3 regions of the Micrococcus sp. NPDC078436 genome follow, and region 1 is predicted to be linked to each of the others. Evidence: predicted binding sites of a transcription regulator. Region 1 holds the regulator's gene; each other region holds the start of a gene.
The links. The regulator HrcA, encoded in region 1, represses chaperone genes, less so after heat shock. The targets are predictions, from matches to a motif close to TTNGCACTCGNNNNNNNCGAGTGCNAA.

Region 1 (4,205 bases):
CCGGGCCTTGGCGGCCTTGGGACCCTTCCACCGCACGATCGAGCGCTCCGCCTCCCACGGGACCACGGCGTGGACCCCGAGCTCCACGGCCGCCTGGACCGCCATGAGGTCGCGGTCACCCTTGGCCAGGGCCTGGACGAGAACGAGGCGCGGCGCGGGATCGGGCTCCTCGTCCACCTCGTCGAGCCGCACGTCGACGGCGTCGGGGGAGGCGGCCAGCACCGTCCCGTGGCCGCGGCGGCCGGAGCCGTCCGCCACGAGCACGGACTCCCCCGGGGCAAGGCGCATCGCGGCGGCGGCGTGCCGGGCCTCGGAGCCCGTGAGGGTCACGGTGGCCCCGGCGGCCGCTCCCTCGAGCGCCCCCGCCGCCAGGTGGAACAGCGGCGCGGTCACAGGTTCTTCAGGTTCTCCCGCAGGCGGGCGAACACGCCCCGCTGCTGCGGGGCGCCGTGGACCACGTCCTCGCCGCGGATCTCGGCCAGGCGCGTGAGGAGCTCGCGCTCCTCGCCGGTGATGTCCGTGGGGGTGGTGACGACCACGTCCACCTTGAGGTCGCCGCGACCGGAGCCGCGCAGCCGGCCCACGCCGAGGCCGTGCAGCGTCTCCACGTGCCCGGACTGGGTGCCCGGCTCCAGGGTCACGCTCTGCTTGCCGTCCAGGGTGTCGAGGGTGATGCTCGTCCCGAGGGCGGCGGCGGCCATCGGGACCGTCACGGTGGTGGCCAGGTGGTCGCCCTCGCGGCGGAAGACGGGGTCCGGGCGCACGGCGATCTCCACGTAGAGGTCGCCGTTCGGGCCGCCGGCGGGGCCGGCCTCTCCGCGGCCGGCGAGGTGGATGCGGGTGCCGTCGTCCACGCCGGCGGGGATGCGCAGGGTGAGGGGGCGCTCCGTGCGCACTCGTCCCTGGCCCGAGCACTCGGTGCAGGGGGTGGGGATCACGGTGCCGAAGCCGCGGCACGCCGGGCACGCCTCGGTGGCCATCACGGTGCCGAGCATCGAGCGCATCGGCCGCTGCACCATGCCGCGGCCGTGGCAGGTCTCGCAGGTCTCGGGGTCGGTGCCGGGCTCGCAGCACGAGCCCTCGCATCGCTCGCAGCGCACGGCCGTGTCCAGGTGGAGGGTCTGCTCGCTGCCGAACACGGCGTCCTTGAGGTCGATCTGCGCGGTGACGAGCGCGTCCTGGCCCCGGCGCGTCCGGCTCGCGGGGCCCCGGCCGGCGCCGCCCGCCGCGGACATGAAGGTCTCGAAGATGTCGGCGAAGCCGCCACCGCCAAAGCCGCCGAAGCCGCCGCCGAACCCGGCGGAGCCGTTCTCGTTGCCGGTGGTGTCGTAGCTGCGGCGCTTGTCCTCGTCCGAGAGGACCTCGTAGGCGTGGGAGATGCGCTTGAACTGCTCCGCGGCCTCCGGGCTGGGGTTCACGTCCGGGTGGTGGGTGCGCGCCAGCTTGCGGTACGCGCGGCGGATCTCCTCGGTGCTGGCGTCGCGGCTGACGCCGAGGGTCTCGTAGTGGTCGGACACGGTGGGGGCACTTCCTTCGCGGGGGTCGGGGTCGACGCGGGCGTCGAGGTCAGGGGGTGAGGATGCGGGAGAGGTAGCGGGCGATCGCGCGGACGGAGGCCATGGTGCCGGGGTAGTCCATGCGCGTGGGGCCCACCACGCCCACCTTGGCGACGGCGCCCGGCCCATAGGCGGCGGCCACCACGGAGGTGTCCGCGAGCGAGCCGGCGTTCTCGGAGCCGATCCGCACGGACACCCCGTGCGCGTCCTGCTCCATCTCCGTGAGCAGGCGCAGCAGCACCACCTGCTCCTCGAGGGCCTCCAGGATCGGTCCGATCGAGGCGCCGAAGTCCCCCGTGGAGCGGGCCAGGTTGGCGGTGCCCGCCATGACGATCCGGTCCTGTCGGCCCGCCTCCAGGAGGCTGCGCACCGCGCTGACGAGCGCGTCCGCCGTGGGACGCTGCTCCGGCGGCACACCCGTGACGGCTGCGTCCAGCAGGGCGGCGGCCTGCCCAGCCCCTCGGCCGATCATCGCCTGGAGCAGGAGCAGGCGCAGCGCGGCGAGGTCCTCCTCCGCCACGAGACGCTCGAGTGGGACCACCCGCTGGTCCACCCGGCCGGTGGAGAGGATGAGCACGGCGAGCACGCGCGTGGGCGTCAGGGAGACGAGCTCGAGGTGGCGCACGGTCGAGCCGTCCTCGTGCGGGAACTGGGCGACGGCCACCTGGTGGGTCAGCTGGGCGAGGAGGCGCACGGTGGCCTCCATCATGTGCTCCGTGTCCTGCTCCGAGTCCAGCAGTGCCTGCACGGCTCGGCGCTCGGCCGGAGAGAGGGGCTTGACCTCGGAGATGCGGTCCACGAACACGCGGTAGCCCTTGTCCGTGGGCACCCGCCCCGCGGAGGTGTGGGGGGCCACGATCAGGCCCTCCTCCTCGAGGGCGGCCATGTCGTTGCGCACCGTGGCCGAGGAGACGCCCAGCGCGTGACGCTCGACGATGGCCTTGGAGCCCACGGGCTCGCTGAGGGCCACGTAGTCCTCCACGATGGCCTGGAGCACCTGCAGTCGGCGCGGCTGCTCCGTCATGACGGTCTCCTTCCCTCCGATGTCTGGCACTCGCCACATCCAAGTGCCAATCCTACCGCCCTTGGTACCGTGCCCGACATGGACTGGAGCACGTGGGGCCCCGCGGGCCACGATTCCCTGACCCGACCGCCGGCGCGGCGCACCCCCGAGGTGCCGGCCTCCCCCGGCGTCGTGGTGGAGGACGTCGGCTCGGGGTTCACCGGCGCCGTCGTGCGCACGGAGCGCTCCGGCGGCGTGCACGTGGTGGTCCTGGAGGATCGCCGCGGCGTCCGCCGCTCCTTCCCCCTGGGCGGCGGATTCTGGATCGACGGCGAGCCCGTCACCCTCACCCCTGCGACGACGACGGCGTCGCGCGCGCCCGCCCGGACGGCGTCGGGATCCCGCCGCGTGGAGGGGGTCCGGGCGCGCACCGCCCGCGCGTCGCGGATCTGGGTGGAGGGCGTGCACGACGCCGAGCTCGTCGAGAAGGTCTGGGGCGAGGACCTGCGCCTCGAGGGGATCGTCGTGGAGCCGCTGCACGGCGTGGACGACCTGGCCGGGGCGATCCGTGAGTTCTCCCCCGGCCCCCGGCGCCGCCTGGGCATCCTCGTGGACCACCTCGTGACGGGCTCGAAGGAGGAGCGGATCGCCGCGGAGGCGATGCGGGTGCCCGGAGCGGCCGGCAACGTGCTCATCCTGGGCCACCCCTACGTGGACGTCTGGCAGGTCGTCAAGCCCGCCGTGCTCGGCATCGAGGCCTGGCCCGTGGTCCCGCGCGGCCAGGACTGGAAGACCGGCGTGCTGAAGGGCCTGGGCTGGCCCCACGGCACGAAGGAGGCCACCGGACTGGGCTGGAAGCGGCTGCTCTCCCACGTCACCACGTACGCGGACCTCGAGCCGTCCCTGCTGGGCCGGGTCGAGGAGCTCATCGACTTCCTCACCGCGGAGGACCGTGGCTGAGCACGCCGGGGCGCCGGCTCCGCCTCCCGTCGCCGCGCTACACTGATCGGGCCCCGCGCCCGCCCCGTGCGGCCGGGACCTTGCCGCCCCTCAGGAGGATCCGCCGTGAACACCACCCCGCCGCAGACCGGCCAGCCCCGTGCCGCGGCCTGGGTGGCTTCCGCCGGCACCGAGGGCGGACCCCTCAGCGCGAAGCAGGACCGAGACCGCGCCGCCTTCGGGCACCTGAGCGTGGCGCTGGGATGTCTCGGACCGCTGCTCGTGTGGCTGCGCTACCGTGACCGCGGACCGTTCACCGCTCAGGAGGCCAAGGAGGCGCTGAACTTCTCCGTGCCGCCCACGCTGCTGGTGGTGCTCTTCCTGCTCCTGGGCGCCCTCCCGGTCATCGGGCCGATTCTCGCGATCCTCGGCGCCCTCACCTGGGTGGCCATGTCCTGCTACGGCGTCATGGGGGCCGCGAACGTGTCGAAGGGCCGCCCCTTCCGCTACCCGTTCAACCTGCGCGTCCTGCGCTGAGCCGCACCGCGCTCGGCGTCAGAAGCCGGCCAGGTCCCGGACGATCCGGTCGTTGCGCAGCCGCCCCTCGAGGGTCGGCACGATCCGCCCGGACTGGGCGGCACGGCCGTCCACGAGCCCGTCCGCGATGAGGGCGGCCACGAGGTCCCGCAGCCGGGCGCCGTCGTCGC
Region 2 (4,205 bases), on a different contig from region 1:
ACGCGGCGGTCCGTCACGGCGCCGGGTCCGACGTCCCGGACCGCCATCGATCCCGTTGCGTCAAGGACGCGGCCGCGGAGCGCCCCGGTGCGCCAACGGAAGCGGGCACAGGTGCGGAGACGCGAAACGGCCCGTCATCTGCGCGCGCAGATGACGGGCCGTCGTCGTGAGGGAGCCGGCCCTGCCGGCGACGTCACTCAGCTCAGTGCTGGTGGCCGTGCTCGTCCTCGTCCTCGGGCTTGTCCGCCACGAGGGTCTCGGTGGTGAGCACGAGCGCCGCGATGGACGCCGCGTTGGCCAGCGCGGAGCGGGTGACCTTCACGGGGTCGATCACGCCGTCGGCGAGGAGGTCGCCGTACACGCCCGTCTTCGCGTTGTAGCCGTGGTTCGGCGCCAGCTCGGCGACCTTGGAGACGACGACGTAGCCGTCCTCGCCCGCGTTCTGGGCGATCCAGCGCAGCGGCTGCTTGAGCGCCTTGCGCACGATCTCCACGCCCGCGGCGGCGTCCCCGGTGAGGGCCTGCACGTCGGCGTCCTCGTCCAGGACGGAGAGGGCGTTGATGAGGGCGGTGCCGCCGCCGGCGACGATGCCCTCCTCGAGCGCGGCACGCGTGGAGGACACGGCGTCCTCGATGCGGTGCTTGCGCTCCTTGAGCTCCACCTCGGTGGCGGCGCCCACGCGGATCACGCCGATGCCGCCGGCGAGCTTGGCGAGGCGCTCCTGCAGCTTCTCGCGGTCCCAGTCGGAGTCGGTCGCGGCGACCTCGGCCTTGATCTGGGAGACGCGGGCGTCCACGTCGGCCTTCTCACCGCCGCCGTCCACGATCGTGGTGTTGTCCTTGGACACGGTGATGCGGCGGGCGGTGCCGAGCACGTCGAGGTCGGCCTGCTCGAGCTTCATGCCGAGGTCCGGGGAGACCACCTGGGCGCCGGTGAGGATCGCGATGTCCTGCATCATGGCCTTGCGGCGGTCGCCGAAGCCCGGGGCCTTCACGGCCACGACGTTCAGGGTGCCGCGGATCTTGTTGACCACGAGGGTGGACAGGGCCTCGCCCTCGACGTCCTCCGCGATCACGAACAGCGGGCGGTTGGACTGCAGGACCTTCTCCAGCAGGGGCAGCAGCTCCTGCACGTTGGAGATCTTGCCGGAGTTGATGAGGATGTACGGGTCCTCGAGCACGGCCTCCTGACGCTCGGCGTCGGTGACCATGTACGGGGACAGGTAGCCCTTGTCGAACTGCATGCCCTCGGTGACGTCCAGCTCCGTCGAGGTGGTGGAGGACTCCTCGATGGTGATGACGCCGTCGGTGCCCACGGTGTCGAAGGCGCGGGCCAGCAGCTCGCCGACCTCGTCCGACTGCGCGGAGATGGCGGCCACGTGGGCCACGTTCTTGCCCTCGACCGGGCGGGCGTTCTCCAGCAGGCGCTTCTCGACGGCGGACACGGCCGCCTCGATGCCCTTCTTGACGTCGTTCGGCGCGGCGCCGGCGGCGACCTGGCGCATGCCCTCGTTCACGAGGGCCTGGGCCAGCACGGTGGCGGTGGTGGTGCCGTCGCCCGCGATGTCGTTGGTCTTGGTGGCGACCTCCTTGGCGAGCTGGGCGCCCATGTTCTCGTAGGGGTCGTCCAGCTCGATCTCACGGGCGATCGTGACGCCGTCGTTGGTGATGGTGGGTGCGCCCCACGCCTTGTCGAGCACCACGTTGCGGCCCTTGGGGCCGAGCGTCACCTTGACGGTGTCGGCGAGCTTGTCGATGCCGGCCTGGAGGGCGCGGCGTGCGTCGTCGTTGAATGCCAGCTGCTTGGCCATGACGGACGCTCCTTTCGGTTCAGGAAGTCTTCAGGAAGTCTTCGGGGAGTGCGGGACGCGTCGGGCCCGGGGCGGCGCACCGGTGGGGTGCGCTCCGCTCACCGGGCCCGACGCGCGGGGGTCACTTGGTGACGATGGCCAGCACGTCGCGGGCGGAGAGCACGAGGTACTCCTCGCCGCCGACCTTGACCTCGGTGCCGCCGTACTTGGAGTACAGGACGACGTCGCCCTCGGCGACGTCCACCGGCACGCGGCTGCCGTTCTCGGCGACGCGGCCCGGGCCCACGGCCACGACCTGGCCCTCCTGGGGCTTCTCCTTGGCGGTGTCCGGGATGACGAGGCCGGAGGCGGTGGTCTGCTCGGCCTCCAGCGGGCGGACGACGATGCGGTCCTCGAGGGGCTTGATGGCAACGGACATGCTGCACACTCCTTCTTGTTCGACGTGCGGGCCGGCGACAGGGCCGCCGAGTCTGCGTTGACGTGGTCTCAGGGGGTGCCACGGGCGTGGAGACCCTCCGTCGTCGCGGTGCCGCAGGGTCCATCCTCGGGCGTTGGCACCCGGTACCCCCGAGTGCCAGTGTCGACTCTACTCCGGGCCTTGGCACTCCTTCAACACGAGTGCCAGCCGCGTCCGGGGGCGGGGTCCGCTCGCCGACTCGCCGCGCGGCTCGAGTCGTCAGCGCCCACTCATGGCCCCTGCCGTATGGACCCGGTTCCAGGGTGGTCACAACACGCCGTCTGCAAGAAGTTCAGGCGGCGTGTTGCGACCAGCCTGCGGGGGGCCCGGGCGGAGCGGTGGCGGCGGGGCCGGAGACAGGGCGGGAGGGCCATAGGGGTCGTCGGGAGGGAGGCGGGACCACCCTCCCCCGGAGCGGACACGCAACGCCCCTGCACAGCGGCCGACGGCGGGCTGCCCCATCCCCAGATGTGCTCACCGCGAGCGTCGCACGGTCCCGCTGCGCCGAGGCTTCGGCCATGTCGCCGACGACGCCCTCGGGCCTTCCTCCCCTGCCTCCTGCGTTCACCACAGCTGAAGCGCGGACAGCGGGGGTGCCCCCTCAACGGCTGCGACGCGCTGACCTCTCCACTCCCCTGCACGGCGTGCGGGTCCGCGCGGAGTCTCCCGGCCCGTCATGGGCGGACGTCGGCCTGGCCGAACCGGGCCACGGATGGAGCGGTGCTGTCCTCGCCGCCCTGCTGCGCCGACGCGGTGCGGCGGTGCTCTCCCACGACACCGCGGCGCATCTGCACGGCATGCCGACCCCGCACGCCGCGGCCCCCTCCAGCCTCGTCCACGTCACGCTCCCGCCGGGGCAGCGGCTGCGGCGCGAGGGCGTCGCCCCGCACCGTCGGGATCTTCCAGCGCACCACGTGGGTGCCGTCCACGGGCTGCGGGCCACCACGCCGGAGCGGACCTGGGTGGACCTGTGCACGCGCGGCGCTCCGTGGACGCCGGAGGACCTCATCGCCGCCGGCGACCACCTGCTCGCCCGGCGCTGGTCGCGGCGAGGACGACGCGAGCCGGCGTCGACTCCGGATGGGCTGGCCGCCGTCGTGGAGGCGCTGGGTGGTGTACCGGGCATCGATGCGGCGCGACGGGCGCTGGCGCAGGTGCGCGTGGGGTCGGACTCTCCCCTGGAGACGCGTGTGCGGCTCGATCTGATCGCTGCGGGGCTGGGCGAACCCATCCTGCAGTTCCGCCTCGACGCCGCCGATCCCCAGTGTCCCGAGGTGGACTTGTACTACGCCGACGGCGCCGTCGCTCTCGAATACGACGGCGCGCATCACCTCGCGCGGGAGCAGCAGGCCCGGGACGCCCGGCGGGACCGCTGGCTCCTCGCGCGGGGGGTCGCTCCCCTGCGGGTGACGGTCGAGGATCACCGTGAGGCCTGCCGACGGCTGGTCGAGGTCATTCTCGGACGGCGGGCGGCGGGGCATCGCATCGACCCGCGCCCGGAGTCCACCTCGCAGAGTGGTCACGACGCGCCGCCTGCAGAGAGTTGAGACGGCGTGTTGTGACCACTCTGGGAGGGTGTGGGCGTCTCTGGGAGGGTGTGGGCGTCTCTCGGAGGGTGTGGGCGTCGGATGGAGGGACCGGAGACCACACGGGCGGCCGACGGCAGCTCCAGCCCAGCCCAGCCCCGCTCAGTAGTAGACGGCGAGCGGGCCGGCCGGCCCCTCCACCACGTGGCACGGCGTCTTGAAGATCCGCTCGAGGACCTCGGGGCGCATGATCTCGTGGGGCGAGCCCGTCTCCACCACCTGGCCGTCGCCCATGGCCACGATGTGGTCGGCGTAGTGCGCGGCGAAGTTGATGTCGTGCAGCACGATCACCACGGTGCGGCCCAGCTCGTCGGCGGCGCGGCGCAGCTGCTGCATCATCTGCACCGAGTGC
Region 3 (4,205 bases), on a different contig from region 1:
TGACGCCGACGTCGTCGTGGAGCTCCCGGTAGATGTTGGCCAGGGAGCGCGGCAGCGGACGCACACGGCGGTCCACCGCGAAGCACATCCCGATCGGGTGGCCCGGCGTCGGGTAGGGGTCCTGGCCCAGCACCAGCACGCGCACGTCGTCGAAGGGCTGGCGGAAGGCCCGGAGGATGTCCTCCGGCGCGGGCAGGACGTGCTCGCCGGCGTCGCGGCGCGCGCGCAGGGCGGCGCCGACGTGCTCGAAGGCGTCCGACTGCGCGGCCAGCGCCCTCTCCCATCCGGGGTCCAGGGGTGCGAGGAGATCCATGCTCCGAGCGTATCCGCGCGCCGACGGCCGCGACGGTCACTAGAGTGGCCGTCATGTCTCAGCCGGATCTCCGCCCCGACGACGCCGCCGCGCGCGCCTCCCGCGCGCCCCTCGGCGGTCTCACGGAGCAGGAACGGGCCGTCCTCGATCTCGAGGCCGCGACCTGGCGGCACACCGGCGCGAAGGACCACGCGATCCGGGAGCGCCTCGGGCTGGCGCCGACCGCCTACTATCAGGTGTTGAACGGACTGCTGGATCGCGAGGCCGCCCTGGCCTACCGCCCCCTCCTCGTCCGCCGCCTGCTGCGCACGCGCGGCACCCGGCGTCGGGCGATCAGGAGGCCCGTGACTCCCTCGTCCACCGCTCCCGCTTCCCCCCGCCAGGAGAACTGACCGATGGCATACCGGCCCGACCGCTTCGACGACGTCCCCGAGTACACCGAGCAGCGCGGCGCGCACCGCGCGTCCTTCGCACCGGCCGCCGGCGGCGCCACCGCCGCGTCCGGCGGCGCAGGCGGGGGCGCTCTCCGCCCGCTGCTGCTGCTCGCCGGGCTCGTGCTGCTCGCGGGCCTGTTCCTGGGTGTGATCCTGCCGTGGCTCACCGGCGGGGACGACCGCCCGACGGCCGGCGCGGCGGACTCCTCGTCCTCCTCGGCGCCCACGGACAGCACGACCGACGCCCCGGCCTCCTCCTCCGAGGCCGCCGCGTCCTCGACCGAGCCTGCCCCGCCCTCCGCGACCACGGACGCGTCGAGCACCGGGCCCGCCCCGGCCGCCGAGTCCTCCCGTGCCGCGCAGGAGTCCGCCGCCCAGGCGTCCCGTGACGCGGAGGCCTCCCGCGCCGCCGAGCAGTCCTCCGCCGCCGCGCAGGCCGCCGAGTCCTCCCGTGCCGCGCAGGCCGCCGAGTCCTCCCGTGCCGCGCAGGAGTCCGCCGCCCAGGCGTCCCGTGACGCGGAGGCCTCCCGCTCCGCCGCCGCGTCGGCCGAGGCCGCCCGCGCCGCCGAGGCATCGCGCTCCCAGGCTGCCGAGGCCTCCCGCTCGCAGGCTGCCGAGGCATCGCGCTCCCAGGCCGCCGAGGCATCGCGCTCCCAGGCCGCCGAGGCCTCCCGCTCGCAGGCCGCCGAGGCGTCGCGCTCGCAGGCCGCCGAGGCGTCCCGCAAGGCCGAGGCCTCCCGTGCCGCTGCAGCGGCGAAGAGCACCCGTGTGACGGTGTACAACGCGACCCGCATCAACCGCCTGGCCGCCCGCAACGCGCAGGAGCTCAAGAACGCCGGCTTCACGTCGGTGTCCGCCCAGAACTGGAGCGGCCCCCGCGTGGGCGCCTCCACCGTGATGTACAACCGCTCCGGGGACAAGGCCGCCGCCGAGGCCGTCGGCCGCGAGCTGGGCCTCCCCGTCGTCCAGAGCCCGAACCTGCAGGTCGACGGCGTCGCCGTCGTCGTCACCGGCTGACCCCGTCGGCGGCGCGTCCGCCGACGCTGTGCGACCCCCGTGGGCGCCACCCCCTGAGGGGACGGCGCCCACGGGGGTCGCGTGCATCCGGACCCGCACGCCGTCCTCGTGTCGTCCGCCCGGTGCGGATGCGGGCGGACGACGCCCCAGCCTTTTGCACTCTCCCGGGGAGAGTGCTCATAATGGGGTTAGCACTCCGAAGGTGGGACTGCCAGTCGTACCCCGGCCGGCACCCCCGTGGAGGAGGACCTGTCCATCGGTGAGGCCCCGTTCCGGGCCGTCCGTCGCGGGCATCGGTGCGGGTCAGCCACCAGCAAGGAACGTGACGTCCAGAAAGGACATGCACTCATGGCCAAGACCATCGCATTCGACGAAGAGGCCCGCCGCGGTCTGGAGAAGGGTCTGAACACCCTCGCGGACGCCGTGAAGGTGACGCTCGGCCCCCGCGGCCGCAACGTGGTGCTCGAGAAGAAGTGGGGCGCCCCCACCATCACCAACGACGGCGTGTCCATCGCCAAGGAGATCGAGCTCGAGGACCCCTACGAGAAGATCGGCGCGGAGCTCGTCAAGGAGGTCGCCAAGAAGACCGACGACGTCGCCGGCGACGGCACCACCACCGCCACCGTGCTCGCCCAGGCGCTCGTGCGCGAGGGCCTGCGCAACGTGGCCGCCGGCGCCGATCCGCTCTCCCTGAAGCGCGGCATCGAGAAGGCCGTCGAGGCCGTCACCGCCGAGCTGCTCTCCGCGTCCCGCGAGATCGAGACCAAGGAGCAGATCGCCGCCACCGCGTCCATCTCCGCCGCCGACCCGCAGATCGGCGCCCTCATCGCCGAGGCGCTGGACAAGGTCGGCAAGGAGGGCGTCATCACCGTCGAGGAGTCCAACACCTTCGGCCTCGAGCTCGAGCTCACCGAGGGCATGCGGTTCGACAAGGGCTACATCTCCGGCTACTTCGTCACGGACACGGACCGCCAGGAGGCCGTCCTCGAGGATCCCTACATCCTCATCGTGAACTCCAAGATCTCCGCCGTGAAGGACATGGTGGCGATCCTCGAGAAGGTCATGCAGTCCGGCAAGCCGCTGCTGATCATCGCCGAGGACGTCGACGGCGAGGCCCTGGCCACGCTGGTGGTCAACAAGATCCGCGGCACCTTCAAGTCCGTGGCCGTGAAGGCTCCGGGCTTCGGCGACCGCCGCAAGGCCATGCTCGCCGACATCGCCATCCTCACCGGCGGCCAGGTCATCTCCTCCGAGGTCGGCCTCTCCCTGGAGAACGCCACCCTCGACCTGCTGGGCACCGCCCGCAAGGTGGTCATCACCAAGGACGAGACCACCATCGTCGAGGGCGCCGGCGACGCCGAGCAGATCGCCGGCCGCGTGGCCCAGATCCGCGCCGAGATCGAGAACACCGACTCGGACTACGACCGCGAGAAGCTCCAGGAGCGCCTCGCCAAGCTGGCCGGCGGCGTGGCCGTCATCAAGGCCGGCGCGGCCACCGAGGTGGAGCTCAAGGAGCGCAAGCACCGCATCGAGGACGCCGTGCGCAACGCCAAGGCGGCCGTGGAGGAGGGCATCGTCGCCGGCGGCGGCGTGGCCCTGATCCAGGCCGGCGCGAAGGCGTTCGAGGGCCTGCAGCTCGAGGGCGACGAGGCCACCGGCGCGAACATCGTCAAGGTCGCCATCGAGGCCCCGCTGAAGCAGATCGCCTTCAACGCGGGCATGGAGCCGGGCGTCGTGGCGGACAAGGTCAAGACCCTCGAGGCCGGCCACGGCCTGAACGCCGCCACCGGCGAGTACGAGGACCTGCTGGCCGCGGGCATCAACGACCCGGTCAAGGTGACCCGCTCCGCCCTGCAGAACGCCGCGTCCATCGCGGGCCTGTTCCTCACCACCGAGGCCGTCGTGGCCGACAAGCCGGAGAAGAACCCGGCCGGCGGTGCCGAGGGCATGGACCCGATGGGCGGCATGGGCGGCATGATGTGACCACCCGCTGAGCCCGCCCGGTCCTCCCGGGCGCCCAGCACGCGAGGCCCGTCTTCCCGATCCGGGGAGGCGGGCCTCGCCGTGTCGGCTCAGGAGCGCAGCGCCTCCAGCTCGCGGCGCAGGTTCTGACGCGCCGGCTGCTCCCAGCGGGCGCGGCCGGTGGCGGTGGCGTAGAGGTGCTCGGCGGAGAGCAGGTGCTGGAGGACGGCAGCCCTCCCGGTGCGCCAGTGCGCGTCAGCGACGTGCGCGAAGTCCGCGCGCACGGCCTCGACGTAGCGGTCATACCCCTGGGGGGAGCTGCCGAGCACCGCGAGGTCCGCGTCGCTCAGAGCAGCCCCGGCGGGGTCGCCCGGGGCTGGGCGGTGGTCCACGGTGAGCAGCACGAGCCGCTCGACTTCGGCGACGAGGGCGGTGGGCACCCGCAGCCGCGGATCGCCGAGCAGGTGGAGGGCGAGCTC

Region 2: a site for HrcA is predicted at 2,409-2,435, ahead of groES (co-chaperone GroES). Genes of this name have one in related genera too.
Region 3: a site for HrcA is predicted at 1,953-1,979, ahead of groL (chaperonin GroEL). Genes of this name have one in related genera too.

The regions. Positions count from the first base shown of each region.
Region 1 is NZ_JBFBLX010000002.1:10,874-15,078, forward strand. It holds gene AB0302_RS01720 (16S rRNA (uracil(1498)-N(3))-methyltransferase) at 1-393, opposite strand, end outside; gene dnaJ (molecular chaperone DnaJ) at 390-1,517, opposite strand; gene hrcA (heat-inducible transcriptional repressor HrcA) at 1,567-2,580, opposite strand; gene AB0302_RS01735 (DUF3097 domain-containing protein) at 2,659-3,519, shown strand; gene AB0302_RS01740 (DUF4870 domain-containing protein) at 3,625-4,035, shown strand; gene hemW (radical SAM family heme chaperone HemW) at 4,054-4,205, opposite strand, start outside.
Region 2 is NZ_JBFBLX010000017.1:23,473-27,677, reverse strand. It holds gene groL (chaperonin GroEL) at 203-1,810, opposite strand; gene groES (co-chaperone GroES) at 1,932-2,228, opposite strand; gene AB0302_RS09810 (hypothetical protein) at 2,942-3,196, opposite strand; gene AB0302_RS09805 (hypothetical protein) at 3,182-3,814, shown strand; gene AB0302_RS09800 (ATP-binding cassette domain-containing protein) at 3,956-4,205, opposite strand, start outside.
Region 3 is NZ_JBFBLX010000011.1:56,572-60,776, reverse strand. It holds gene AB0302_RS07665 (uracil-DNA glycosylase) at 1-313, opposite strand, end outside; gene AB0302_RS07660 (DUF3263 domain-containing protein) at 367-705, shown strand; gene AB0302_RS07655 (LytR C-terminal domain-containing protein) at 709-1,764, shown strand; gene groL (chaperonin GroEL) at 2,113-3,747, shown strand; gene AB0302_RS07645 (DUF4031 domain-containing protein) at 3,837-4,205, opposite strand, start outside.